2 regions of the Streptomyces sp. NPDC045956 genome follow, and region 2 is predicted to be linked to the other one. Evidence: predicted binding sites of a transcription regulator. Region 2 holds the regulator's gene; the other holds the start of a gene.

What was found. The regulator HspR, encoded in region 2, represses chaperone genes until heat shock. The targets are predictions, from matches to a motif close to TTGAGNNNNNNNNNCTCAA.
Region 1: lon (endopeptidase La) is a predicted target of HspR. The motif match lies at 1,881-1,899, and genes of this name have one in related genera.

The regions. Positions count from the first base shown of each region.
Region 1 covers NZ_JBWKKZ010000006.1:146,393-150,908, reverse strand. Annotated here, with positions in the region: gene AC07FV_RS17700 (sensor histidine kinase) at 1-93, opposite strand, end outside; gene AC07FV_RS17695 (response regulator transcription factor) at 90-830, opposite strand; gene AC07FV_RS17690 (spermidine synthase family protein) at 953-1,651, opposite strand; gene lon (endopeptidase La) at 1,922-4,351, shown strand; gene AC07FV_RS17680 (lysozyme) at 4,408-4,516, opposite strand, start outside.
Region 2 covers NZ_JBWKKZ010000007.1:222,490-227,005, forward strand. Annotated here, with positions in the region: gene AC07FV_RS20205 (sugar ABC transporter substrate-binding protein) at 1-1,031, opposite strand, end outside; gene AC07FV_RS20210 (heat shock protein transcriptional repressor HspR) at 1,195-1,650, opposite strand; gene dnaJ (molecular chaperone DnaJ) at 1,656-2,852, opposite strand; gene grpE (nucleotide exchange factor GrpE) at 2,886-3,563, opposite strand; gene dnaK (molecular chaperone DnaK) at 3,560-4,516, opposite strand, start outside.

The sequences.
Region 1 (4,516 bases), on a different contig from region 2:
GGTCTTGATCGAGAACGGGCGAACACCGCCCCAGGGATCCCCGGTGGTCCGGGGGCCGGGGCTCCTCCGTGCGGCCTCCCGTCCCCGGCTCATGGCGTCGGCGTCTCCAGCGCGTAGCCCACACCGTGCACCGTGCGGATGCGCTCGGCGCCGATCTTGCGGCGCAGCGCCTTGATGTGGCTGTCCACGGTCCGGGTGCCGGAGGCGTCCGCCCAGTCCCACACCTCGGCCAGCAGCTGCTCGCGGGAGAGCACCGCGCGCGGGGTGTTCGCCAGGCACACCAGCAGGTCGAACTCGGTGGGGGTGAGGTGGACGTCCTCGCTGCGCACCCGCACCCGGCGCTGCGCGTGGTCGATCTCCAGTTCGCCGAGGCGCAGGATGCCGCTGCGCGGCGTGGAGGCGGCCACGACCGCCCGCTCCACCCGGCGCAGCAGCACGTGCACGCGCGCCGCCAGCTCACGCATCGAGAACGGCTTGGTCATGTAGTCGTCGGCGCCGACGCCGAGCCCGACCAGCATGTCCGTCTCGTCGTCGCGCGCCGTGAGCATGAGTACCGGCACCGGGCGGGAGGCCTGCACGCGACGGCAGACCTCCAGGCCGTCGAAGCCGGGCAGCATGATGTCGAGGATCAGCAGGTCGGGCTGCCAGGCCTCGGCCGTGTCGACGGCGGCCGGACCGTCGCCCGCCGTCTGCACCAGGAAGCCCTCGGCGCGCAGGCGGGTCGCGATGGCGTCCACGATCGTCTGGTCGTCCTCGACCACCAGCACCCGGCGCTGTGCGCCCTGGGTGGCCGTCGCCGTGCCGTTGTGGGAGGTCTGTGTCTGCTCCATCGCCCGCCCCTGAGGTGTGCTTACCGGAATCAGTGGGGTGATCCCTCGTCTGCGCATGACTGCGATTGACGCTTGAATGACCGCGTCAGGTCAGCAGCGTACGGGGAGTCACCGGGCCTTTGCTATCCAGGCCCGACGCCGAGGTGGACGACGTCCGGAACGCCCCGGGCAACGGGGATCTCTTCGGTACGCACCTGTTGGAACCCGGCATTACGCAAGGTTTCTTCGAATTCCGGAGAGGGTCGCGCGGACCACACGGCAAGCACCCCGCGGGGTCTCAACACCCGTGCGCATCCCGCCAGTCCGGCCCCCGAGTAGAGCCCGCCGTTGCCCTCGGTGACAGTCCAGTCGGGGCCGTTGTCGATGTCCAGGCACAGCGCGTCGTACGTGGCGGAAGTCTCATTGACGTGATCGATCAGATCCGCCTCGACGATCTCCGTGCGGGGGTCGGCGAGCGCCTCGGCGGACATCCCGGCCAGCGGTCCGCCGCGGTGCCAGTCGATGACGGCGCGTTCCCGCTCGACGACCGCGATACGGCCCCAGCGCGGGTCGGCCGCGGCGTGTGCGAGCGAGAATCCGACGCCGAGGCCGCCGATGAGCAGGTGCGGCGCGGGCCGCTCGCCGGAGGCGGTGAGCGCGTCGGCCGCCGCGTCGACCAGCCGCCGTTCGGAGCGTCCGTCGGAGGTGTCCATGAGGAAGCAGCCGTTCGCGATGATCTGCAACAGCGTCCCGTGCCGGCGCAGGACCACCTCGCCGTACGGGCCCTCGCGACGGTCCAGCACTTCGGGGAGGTCGTGGGGATCGTGGGAAGTGAGGGGCATCGGCCCATCCTGGCAGGGAGGAATGCGGCGGGTCCCGGCCTTGCTCTCACTCGGGCGGGCCGGGGTGTCCGTGAGTGTCCGGCCCGGAGGCCCGAGCATGTTCGGCCCGGACGCCCGGAACGTGCCCGGCCCGGACGCCCCGCCGGCTCCACCCGGCCGCCCGACCGGCTCCGCGGCTTGATCGCTCACAGCGAACACGCCTCGGGGAACAATGCGGGGCTCCCTTTCATTGAGTCGGTGTAACTCAACTTGACTGCCGAAGGGGAGATCATGGCTGCTGAGTCCGCCGCCTTCACACCGCTCACCCTGCCCGTGCTGCCGCTCGACGACGAAGTGGTCCTGCCCGGCATGGTCGTCCCCCTGGACCTGAGCGACGCCGAGGTGCGGGCCGCGGTGGAGGCCGCCCAGGCCGCCGCCAGGTCCGAACCCGGCAAGCCCCGCGTCCTGCTCGTCCCCCGCGTCGACGGCACCTACGCGAAGACCGGCGTCCTCGGCACGGTCGAGCAGGTCGGCCGGCTCGCCGACGGGGACCCCGGCGCCCTGGTCCGCGGCCGGGGCCGGGTGCGGATCGGCGCCGGCACCACCGGGCCGGGCGCCGCGCTGTGGGTCGAGGGGACGCGCGTCGACGAGACCGTGCCCGAGCCGCTGCCGGGCCAGGTCGCCGAACTGGCGAAGGAGTACAAGGCCCTCGCCACCGCCTGGCTGCGCAAGCGCGGCGCCTGGCAGGTCGTGGACCGGGTCCAGGCCATCGACGACGTCTCCGCGCTCGCCGACAACTCCGGCTACTCGCCCTTCCTCACCACCGAGCAGAAGGTCGAGCTGCTGGAGACCACCGACCCGGTCGCCCGCCTCAGGCTCGCCACCCAGCAGCTGCGCGACCACCTCGCCGAGCAGGACGTCGCCGAGACCATCGCCAAGGACGTCCAGGAGGGCGTCGACAAGCAGCAGCGGGAGTTCCTGCTGCGCCGCCAGCTCGAAGCCGTGCGCAAGGAACTGCGGGAGCTGAACGGCGACGGCAAGGACTCCGCCGAGGAGTCCGACGACTACCGCGCCCGCGTCGAGGCCGCCGACCTGCCCGGGAAGGTCCGCGAGGCCGCCCTCAAGGAGGTCGACAAGCTGGAGCGTTCCTCCGACCAGTCCCCGGAGGGCTCCTGGATCCGCACCTGGCTCGACACGGTCCTGGAGATGCCGTGGAACGAGCGCACCGAGGACGCCTACGACATCCAGGGCGCCCGCGGCGTGCTGGACGCCGAGCACGCGGGTCTGGACGACGTCAAGGACCGCATCACCGAGTACCTGGCGGTGCGCAAGCGGCGCGGCGACCGGGGTCTGGGCGTCGTGGGCGGCCGGCGCGGCGGTGCCGTCCTGGCACTCGTCGGCCCGCCCGGCGTCGGCAAGACGTCCCTCGGCGAGTCCGTCGCGCACGCGATGGGCCGCAAGTTCGTCCGCGTCGCCCTCGGCGGCGTCCGCGACGAGGCCGAGATCCGCGGTCACCGCCGTACGTACGTCGGTGCGCTGCCCGGCCGGATCGTGCGGGCGGTCAAGGAGGCCGGGTCGATGAACCCGGTCGTGCTCCTCGACGAGATCGACAAGGTGGGCTCGGACTTCCGGGGCGACCCGGCCGCCGCCCTCCTGGAAGTCCTCGACCCGGCGCAGAACCACACCTTCCGGGACCACTACCTGGAGGTCGAGCTGGACCTGTCCGACGTCGTGTTCCTCGCGACGGCCAACGTCCTGGAGGCCATCCCGGAGGCGCTGCTCGACCGCATGGAGCTGGTCCGCCTCGACGGCTACACCGAGGACGAGAAGGTCGTCATCGCCCGCGACCACCTGCTCCCGCGCCAGCTGGAGCGGGCCGGTCTCGACGGGGACGAGGTCGCGGTCGACGAGGGCGCGCTGCGCAAGCTGGCGGGCGAGTACACCCGTGAGGCGGGCGTACGCACCCTGGAGCGGTCGATCGCCCGGCTGCTGCGCAAGGTGGCGGCCCAGCACGAGCTGGGCGAGCGGGAGCTGCCGTTCACCGTCACCGACGCCGACCTGCGGGCCCTGATCGGCCGGCCGCACCACGTGCCGGAGTCCGCCCAGGAACCGGCGGAACGGCGCACCTCCGTGCCGGGCGTGGCCACCGGCCTCGCGGTCACCGGCGCGGGCGGCGACGTCCTGTACGTGGAGGCGTCGCTGGCCGACCCGGAGACGGGAGCGGCGGGGCTGACCCTGACCGGTCAGCTGGGCGACGTGATGAAGGAGAGCGCGCAGATCGCGCTGAGCTTCCTGCGCAGCCACGGCGCCGAGCTGGAGCTGCCGGTGGCCGACCTGAAGGACCGGGGCGTGCACATCCACTTCCCGGCGGGCGCGGTCCCCAAGGACGGCCCGAGCGCCGGCATCACGATGACCACGGCGCTGGCCTCGCTGCTCTCCGGGCGGCTGGTCCGCACGGACGTGGCGATGACCGGCGAGGTCTCGCTGACCGGCCGCGTGCTGCCGATCGGCGGGGTCAAGCAGAAGCTGCTCGCGGCGCACCGGGCGGGCGTCACCACCGTGATCATCCCCAAGCGCAACGAGCCCGACCTGGACGACGTCCCGGCGGAGGTGCTGGACAAGCTCGACGTGCACGCCGTCACCGACGTGCGCCAGGTCCTGGAACTGGCCCTCGCACCGGCGACGAGCGGTGCGCGGTCCGAGGTCCCGGTCGCGGCCTGACGGAACCGCGGCCGGAAAGGGCGGGGCCCCGGGTTCGGGGCCCCGCCCTCGCGCGGTCAGCCGTTGGCGAGCGCCTGCACCCGGTCCAGGGCGCCGTTGAACCGGTTGTGGTCCCCGACCGTCGGCCCGGACGAGGTGTACTGCCACATCGTGTAGTAGCCCCAG
Region 2 (4,516 bases):
CCCTTGATGTTGGCCTGCGTGAGGGCGACCACGGGCACCAGCTGGGCGGGGATGCCCTTGTGGGTGGGGCTGTCGACCTTCTCGCGGGCGAGCGCGTCGAACTGGATGTCCCGGCCCTGGACCCGTGCCACGGCCATCTCCGCGGCGTTCTCCGCCTCCTGCGGGTAGGACTTGTACACGCTCATGTACTGCTCGCCGGTGACGATGCGCTGCACCGCGGCGAGTTCCGCGTCCTGGCCGGTGACCGGGGGCAGGTCGGTGACGCCCGCGGCCTCCAGGGACTTGATGATGCCGCCGGCCATGCCGTCGTTGGCGGAGTAGACGGCGGCGATGTTGTCCTTGCCGATCTTCTGGATCGCCTCGGTCATGTTCGCCTCGGCGTTCTCCGGCTTCCAGTCCGCGGTGTCGAAGGACTGGGCGATCGTCACCTTGCCGTTCAGCTCGGACATCGCGCCCGCCTTGAACTGCTTGGCGTTCGGGTCGGTGGGCGAGCCGTTCATCATGACGATCTTGGCGGAGCTGTCCGCACTGTCGCCGAGCGCCTCCACCAGGGAGCGGCCCTGGACCTCGCCGACCAGCTCGTTGTCGAAGGAGATGTACGCGTCGATCGGGCCCTCGGCCAGGCGGTCGTAGGCGATGACCGGGATACCGGCGTCCTTGGCCTTCTGGACGCTCTCCCCGGCGGCCTTCGCGTCGACCGCGTCCAGGACGATCACGTCGACCTGGTCGTCGATCATCTCCTGCATCTGGTCGGCCTGCTTCGACGCGCTCGCCTCGGCGTTGGCGTACTTGACGTTGCCCTGGTCGCGCGTGAGTTCGGCGACCTTCGCCTTGAAGTAGGGGTAGTCGAAGAGGTCGTAGCGCGTGTTCGCCTTCTCCGGGAGCAGCAGGCCCACGGTGATGTCGTTGCCCTTGGTCGGGCTCGCCTTGTCACTGCTCTCCGACGCACCCAGCACCCCGCAGCCGGCCATCGAGAGGGTCATCACGGACGCTGCCACGGATATGGCGATACGACGGGCACGGCTGTTCACTGCGCTTACCTTCCGACACACGGGCGTTGTGGTGACCCAGGTGAAGGAAGCCAACGCTGTCTTCACTAAATCGTCAAGAAGTACTGGACCAATGAGACAGCAACGTTGCGAACGGGCCCGGAGGCCACTCGACCACCGGGCCCTCGCCGCCTGCGCGAGCCGGTCAGTCCGGGGACTGTCCGTGCCGCTTGGGCCGCCACACCACCAGGGCGCTGGTCTGCTGGACCTCCTGGTAGGGGACCAGGTCACGGCGGTACGACGCGTGCACCGCCGCCTCGCGCTGGCGCATCGCCGTGGCCGCGCCCTCCAGGGCGTCCTGCATCTCGGCCATGCGGGCCTGGAGCGCGGCGACCTGGTTCTCCAGTTCGATGATGCGCTTGATTCCGGCCAGATTGATGCCCTCGTCCTGCGACAACTGCTGCACCTGGCGGAGCAGTTCGATGTCGCGGGCCGAGTAGCGCCGGCCGCGCCCGGCCGTGCGGTCCGGGGAGACCAGGCCGAGGCGGTCGTACTGGCGCAGGGTCTGCGGGTGCAGACCGGAGAGCTGGGCCGCCACCGAGATGACGTAGACCGGGGTGTCCTCGGTCAGTTCATACGGATTGCGTCGACGACCGTCCATTCCCGTCAAGCTCCCTTCGCGGCCTGGAACAGCTCCGCCCGCGGATCCTCCTCCGCGGTCGCCTCGCGATACGCCTCGAGCGCGTCACGAGCCTTCCCCGTCAGGTCCTTCGGAACACTCACCTCCACGGTGACCAGGAGGTCACCGCGGGTGCCGTCCTTGCGGACCGCTCCCTTGCCCCGGGCGCGCATGGTGCGGCCGTTGGGGGTGCCCTCCGGCAGCTTCAGCGTGACCGGCGGCCCGCCCAGGGTCGGGACCCGGACCTCGCCGCCGAGGGCCGCCTCGGCGTACGTCACCGGGACGGTGACCGTGAGGTTGTCGCCCCGGCGGCCGAAGACGGGGTGGTCCTTGACGTGCACGACCACGTACAGGTCGCCCGCCGGTCCGCCCCGCTCGCCCGGTGTGCCCTTGCCGCGCAGCCGGATGCGCTGCCCGTCGGAGACCCCGGCCGGGATGCGGACCTGCATCGTCCGGGAGGACTTGGCCCGTCCGGAGCCCTTGCAGACGTCGCAGGGGTCCTCCGCGATCAGACCGCGGCCCTTGCAGTCGGGGCACGGGTCGGTCAGCGAGAAGCCGCCGCCCGAACCCCGGGCGACCTGCCCGGTGCCGACGCAGGTCGGGCACACGCGGGGTGTGCCGTTCTTGTCGCCGGTGCCCGAACAGGCCTTGCAGGGTGCCTGCGAGGACATCCGCAGCGGGACCGTCGCGCCCTCGATGGCCTCGGTGAAGCTGAGGGTGACCTCGGACTCGATGTCCTGGCCGCGGCGCGGCTGGGTCCGCGTGCCGGTGCCGGGGCCGCCGGCACCGGTGCGGTTGAACAGCCCGCCGAAGACGTCGCCCAGGCCGCCGCCGAAGCCGCCGGCGCCCTGGCTCCCGCCCTGGGCGCCGCCTCCGAAGAGGTCGCCCAGGTCGAAGTTGAAGGTGCCGCCGCCGCCCGCGCCCGGCCCCGGGCGGAAACCGCCGTTGCCGAAGAGGGCGCGGGCCTCGTCGTACTCCTTGCGCTTCTTGGGGTCACCGAGGATGTCGTTGGCCTCGGAGATCTCCTTGAAGCGCTCCTCCGCCTTGACGTTTCCCTTGTTGGCGTCCGGGTGGAACTCGCGGGCGAGCTTCCGGTACGCCTTCTTGATCTCGGCCTCGGTGGCGTCCTTGGGGACGCCGAGGACCTTGTAGTAGTCCTTCTCGATGAAGTCCTTGGTGCTCATCCCCGACGTCCCTCCTTCCTCGTCGTCTCAAGCTCAGCCCTCGTCCGGGCCACCGCTCTCCTTGTTCTCCACGGCGTCGGAGCCTTCCTCGGCCTCGGTGCCCTCCTCGGCCGGCTTGACCGTCTGCGCACCCGGCTGCGGCTCGGCCACGGCCACCCGCGCGGGGCGGATGGTGCGCTCGCCGATCCGGTACCCGGGCTGCAGGATCGCCACGCAGGTCGTCTCGGTGACGTCCGGCGCGTAGGAGTGCATCAGGGCTTCGTGGATCGTCGGGTCGAAGGGCTCGCCCTCCTTGCCGAACTGCTGGAGGCCCAGCTTGGCCACCGTGGTCTCCAGCGACTCCGCGACGGACTTGAAGCCGCCGACCAGTTCGCCGTGTTCCCGGGCGCGACCGATGTCGTCGAGCACGGGAAGCAGCTCGGACAGGAGGTTCGCGACGGCGACCTCCTTGACCGCGACGCGGTCCCGCTCCACCCGGCGGCGGTAGTTCTGGTACTCGGCCTGGAGGCGCTGGAGGTCCGCCGTGCGCTCGTTGAGCGCGGTGCGCACCTGGTCCAGCTGGGCCACCAGGCCCGCGTTCTCGCTCGCGTCCCCGGCCGGGGCCGCGGCCTCCTCCGAAGAGGGGGCGGCGGCCTTCGGCTCGGCGTCGTCAGGGCTGGCGCCGGAGGGGACGTCGGGCTTCTCCTCGAAGCCCGGGGTCTCCTCCGTCACGCGGCACCGTCCTTGCGCTCGTCGTCCACGATCTCGGCGTCGACGACGTCGTCGTCCCCGCCCTTGTCACCGGCCTGGGCACCCTCGCCGGGAGCCTCGCCGCCGGCGGCCTGCGCGCCCTGGGCGTCGGCGTACATCGCCTGGCCCAGCTTCTGCGAGACGGCGGCGACCTTCTCGGTGGCGGTGCGGATCTCGGCGGTGTCCTCGCCCTTGAGCTTCTCCTTCAGCTCGGCGACGGCGCCCTCGACCTCGGTCTTGATCTCGCCGGGGACCTTGTCCTCGTTGTCCTTGAGGAACTTCTCCGTCTGGTAGACGAGCTGCTCGCCCTGGTTGCGGGACTCGGCGGCCTCGCGGCGGGCGTGGTCCTCCTCCGCGTACTTCTCGGCCTCCTGGCGCATCCGGTCGACCTCGTCCTTCGGCAGCGAGGAGCCGCCGGTGACGGTCATCTTCTGCTCCTTGCCCGTGCCCAGGTCCTTCGCGGTCACGTGCATGATGCCGTTGGCGTCGATGTCGAAGGCGACCTCGATCTGCGGGACGCCGCGGGGCGCCGGCGGCAGACCGGTCAGCTCGAACATCCCGAGCTTCTTGTTGTACGCCGCGATCTCGCGCTCGCCCTGGTAGACCTGGATCTGCACGGAGGGCTGGTTGTCCTCGGCGGTGGTGAAGATCTCCGAACGCTTCGTCGGGATCGTCGTGTTCCGCTCGATCAGCTTGGTCATGATGCCGCCCTTGGTCTCGATACCGAGGGACAGCGGGGTGACGTCGAGGAGCAGGACGTCCTTGACCTCGCCCTTGAGGACACCGGCCTGGAGGGCGGCGCCGATGGCGACGACCTCGTCCGGGTTGACGCCCTTGTTGGCGTCCTTGCCGCCGGTCAGCTCCTTGACCAGCTCGGCGACGGCGGGCATGCGGGTGGAGCCACCGACGAGGACGACGTGGTCGATCTCGGACAG